2 regions of the Ligilactobacillus cholophilus genome follow, and region 1 is predicted to be linked to the other one. Evidence: a T-box and tRNA genes for the amino acid it is inferred to sense, from the RefSeq annotation. Region 1 holds a T-box; the other holds one or more tRNA genes.

Region 1 (2,479 bases):
TAGTAAAACATATACGGTTAAATCAGGCGACTCATTGTGGTCAATTGCAAATAATCACAATACAAGTGTAAGTAACTTAAAATCAATCAATAATTTAAAGTCTGATACTATTTATGTTGGTCAAGTACTTAAGCTAACAAAAGAAACAACATCAAATAATCAACAAAATAGTAATAATAATAGTCAATCTTCTAGTGATGTTTACTATACAGTAAAATCAGGTGATTCATTATGGAAGATTGCTACTAGCCATGATACTACTGTTAATGATCTCAAGAGTATTAATAAATTAAGTTCAAATACTATTTATGTTGGTCAAAAATTGAAAATTAAAGAGGGCAAAAATAATCAAAGTTCTTCACAAAATCAATCATCAACATCAACTTCACAATCATCAAGTGTGAAAACATATACAGTAAAATCAGGTGATACATTGTGGGGAATTGCAAATAAAAATAATACAAGTGTAAGTTCAATTAAAGAAAAGAATAATTTGAAGTCTGATAACATTTATGTTGGTCAAGTACTTACTATTAGTGGAAATAAGACTAGCGGAAGTACAACAAATAAAAATCAATCTTCAAGTCAACAACAATCATCAAGCTCTTCACAAACATATACAGTAAAATCAGGTGATTCATTATGGTCAATTGCAAATAATCATGATATGACTGTTTCGCAATTAAAACAAAATAATAATTTGAGTAATGATGTAATTTATGTTGGTCAAAAATTAAATGTAGGCAAAAAATCAACTTCAACGTCAACTTCAAATAAGAATCAAAGTTCATCTTCTGCAAAATCATACACAGTAAAATCAGGTGATTCGCTTTGGAAGATTGCTTCTTCAAATGGACTTACAGTAAATCAATTAAAATCTATGAATAATCTAAATTCAGATTTAATTTATGTAGGACAACAATTAAAATTAAAATAATTGAATTGAAAGATAATCTAGTTTATGATAAAATTCTAGTTAATATTTAACGTGGAAAAGGATTAGTAGAATAGTTGGTACCTTATTTCAGAGAGGGCATGTTCGGTGAAAATGTCTAGGGAGATTATTCGAACTCACCTTTATTTTATCTTTATTTGAAATTTTTTAGAGTAGGATAAAGCGTGTTAGATCGTTATCTCTAATTAAGTGCTGATTTTAGAGTCAGAAAATAGGTGGTACCGCGATTTTTTCGTCCTATTCAAGTTTTTATACTTGGATAGGATTTTTTTTACGTTAAAAATTTTTTACAAGGAGAAATTAAAATGTCATACGATCACAAAAAAATCGAACAAAAGTGGCAAAATTATTGGGATGAACATAAGACGTTCAAGACAACTGAAGATCCTAAAAAAGAAAAATATTATGCAATGGATATGTTTCCATATCCATCTGGACAAGGATTACATGTTGGACATCCAGAAGGGTATACTGCAACAGATATAATTTCGAGAATGAAGCGTATGCAAGGATACAATGTATTACACCCAATGGGGTGGGATGCATTTGGACTACCTGCAGAACAATATGCTTTGAAGACAGGAAATTCTCCTCGTGAATTTACACAGAAGAATATAAATAATTTTCGTCGTCAAATTAAATCTTTAGGACTTTCATATGACTGGGATCGTGAAATTAATACAAGTGATCCATCATATTATAAATGGACTCAATGGATTTTTGAACAACTCTATAAAAAAGGACTTGCTTATGAAGCTGAAGTTCCTGTTAATTGGTCACCTGACTTAGGAACTGTTGTAGCAAATGAAGAAATAATTGATGGAAAGACAAAACGTGGCGGTTTTCCAGTTATTCGAAAACCAATGAAACAATGGATGCTAAAGATTACTGCGTATGCTGATCGTTTAATTGATGATTTAGATGACTTAGATTGGCCAGAAGCTATTAAGGAACAACAACGTAATTGGATTGGACGTTCAATTGGCGCAGCGGTAGACTTTAAAATTGATAATTTAGAAAATGAAAAGATAGAAGTCTTTACTACACGTCCTGATACAATTTTCGGTGTATCTGTTTTAGTGTTAGCTCCAGAACATGAATTAGTAAAAAAATTGACTACTGCATCTCAAAAAGAAAAAGTAAATAATTATCTTGAAGAAGTTTCTCATAAGTCAGATTTAGAGAGAACGGACTTGGCCAAAAATAAGACAGGTGTATTTACTGGAAGTTATGCTATCAATCCTGTAAATGGTGAAAAGATTCAAATTTGGGTTGCTGATTATGTTCTTTCTACATATGGTACAGGAGCAATTATGGTTGTTCCTGCTCATGATGAACGTGATTATGAGTTTGCTAAGAAATTTGATTTACCAATTAAACCTGTAATTAAAGGTGGAAATATTGAAGAAGAACCTTATACAGGCGAAGGAATTCATATCAATTCAGAATTCTTAAATGGTATGAATAAATCAGATGCAATTAGTGCAATGATTGACTGGCTAGAAAACAATAAAGTGGGACATA
Region 2 (2,479 bases), 140 kb from region 1:
GGATATTAAAAAAAAGCCTATCACGTATATGATAGGCTTTTTTTTACTTAACTTATGACAAATCTAATAATAAACTTCCATAAACTAATCCTGCACCAAATCCAGTTAATAATGCTTTTTTAGGCTTATTTCCCTTCTTTAATTCTTCATCCAAAGCTAGTGGGATTCCAACAGAAGATGTATTTCCTGCATAATCTACATTTACTGCAAATTTTTCAAATGGAATATTTAACCCTTCAGATATTTTTTCTAATAATCTTAAATTAGCTTGATGAGGGATTACTAAATCAATATCATCTGGTTTAACATTATTTTGTTTCATAAATTCTTTCATATGATCAATTACAGTTGAAGTAACAAAATTAAATACTGCTGGTCCATTTTGATAAAAAGCTTTCGCTTGAGGGTAATTTTCACTTGAAATTTTACTTAATGGCTTAATTCTACCACTGTTAACTGATCCCATATCTCCATCTGTACACATTTTTTCAGCAAGTAAAGTATCAGAAGAGTTAGGTTCTTTTTCTAATAATACTCCCGCAGCACCATCGCCAAAAAATACTGCAGATGTACGATCTTTAAAGTCCATCATTTTAGAATTATTTTCAACACTGATAACCATAGCTTTATTATACTGTGCACTATGTAAAAACTTATCAGCGGTACTATATCCAAAAATAAATCCTGCACATGCTGCGGATAAATCATATGCAAAAGCATTTGATGCACCAATATTTTTTTGTACTAACGCAGCAGTTGAAGGCGTTAAGGCATCTGGAGAAATTGTTGATAAAATAATCAAATCAATATCTTTAGCATCGACATTAGCTTCTTTTAATAATTTTAACGCAACCTTTGTTGCCATTTCTGAAGAATCTTCATCAATTGCATAATGTCTAGTTTTAATTCCTGTATGCGCCTGAATCCATTCATCCGTAGTATCCATAATTTCACTTAATTCATCATTAGTTACCACACGTTCTGGTAAATATGACGCACTTGCAGTTAATTTAATTCCTTCTGACATCTCTTTTCACCTCAAAACACAAAGTATTATACTATCCTTTTCGAATTCCATTTTAAAAGATATACCATAAATTTATTTTTTGCAATTAATATACTATAGTTTTATTAAAAATAAGAAAATTTTATCTAAGATGTTAAATTATAACTAAAAAAATAACAAGGCTCAATTGAGTCTTGTTATTCCTTATATTACTAACATTATGCGGGTAAATGGATTCGAACCATCACGAGCGCAATGCTCACCAGATCCTTAGTCTGACGCGTCTGCCAATTCCGCCATACCCGCGACAACATTAGTAATTATATCAAATTAAATTAGCATGTACAAGTCTAATTTGAATGTTCTTGAATTATTTTTAACTTTCCTCCACAATTTGAGCAACAATAATGATCAGTATTTATATGCCTTCTTCTCGGATATTGTTTTTTACATTTTATACATTCATAAACAACTTTAATTTTTGTATTTAAAGTTGCTGGAGCGTATCTTAAACCATTCACTTTTTTTAATAATAATTTAAAATCAGTATTTCTATGCTGATAACCCTTATGATTTATATGTAAATGATAGTGGCATAATTCATGTTTTATTACTCCTATTAGAACACCTTTATCATAATTTTCAATAATTTTGGGGTTTATTTCGATATTATGACTAGCCAGTAAATAGCGCCCACCTGTCGTTCTTAAACGCTGATTTAAAGTTACTGTATGATTAAATGGTGCATTAAAATAATCACAAGAAATTTTCTCAACTAATTTTTGCAATTCATATTCTTTAATTTTCCTCATCTTCTGGTTTTATCATCGTTAATTGAATTCGATTTCTCTTTTCATCAATTTCTTTAACCCATACATCTACAATATCTCCTACAGAAATAAAATCTTGTGGAGTTTCTACACGTGATTTACTTAGATTAGAAATATGGACTAACCCATCTTGCTTTATCCCAATATCAACAAATACTCCAAAATCTACAACATTTCGAACAGTTCCTTGCAAATGCATGCCGTTATTTAAATCTTCAATATGTAATGCTTCTGATTTTAATAATGGCATTGGCATCGTATCACGAAAATCTCTTCCCGGTGTAATTAGTCCACTAATAATATCTTTTACTGTTTCATATCCAACATTATTTTCATTTGCAAACTTTTGAATATCAAAATTATTAAGTTGTTCTTTAATAACTGTTGTTCCAATCTTCTTAGAAGATATTTTATTTTCCTGTAAAATTTTTTCCGCAATCGCATAACTTTCAGGATGAATATCAGTATTATCAAGAGGATTTATGCCACTATTAATTCTCAAAAATCCTGCTGCCTGTTCAAAAGTTTTTTTACCTAAACGAGGTACTTGTTTAAGCTGATCTCTTGAATTAAACTTGCCTTCCTCATCTCTGTACTTTACAATCTCTTTTGCAATTCCTTGATTTAATCCTGAAATATGTGT

What was found. A T-box is a leader RNA that pairs with one kind of tRNA and senses whether it is charged. The one in region 1 lies ahead of leuS (leucine--tRNA ligase), so its partner is inferred to be a tRNA-Leu.
Region 2: it has a tRNA-Leu gene. The T-box ahead of leuS (leucine--tRNA ligase) is inferred to sense a tRNA for this amino acid. The anticodon was not compared.

The regions. Positions count from the first base shown of each region.
Region 1 covers NZ_CP127832.1:257,373-259,851, forward strand. The annotation lists gene QPK35_RS01435 (muramidase family protein) at 1-937, shown strand, start outside; T-box leader at 980-1,198, shown strand; gene leuS (leucine--tRNA ligase) at 1,261-2,479, shown strand, end outside.
Region 2 covers NZ_CP127832.1:114,626-117,104, reverse strand. The annotation lists gene QPK35_RS00585 (LCP family glycopolymer transferase) at 1-9, shown strand, start outside; gene QPK35_RS00580 (beta-ketoacyl-ACP synthase III) at 53-1,027, opposite strand; tRNA gene QPK35_RS00575 (tRNA-Leu) at 1,228-1,312, opposite strand; gene QPK35_RS00570 (SprT family protein) at 1,357-1,809, opposite strand; gene QPK35_RS00565 (Tex family protein) at 1,805-2,479, opposite strand, start outside.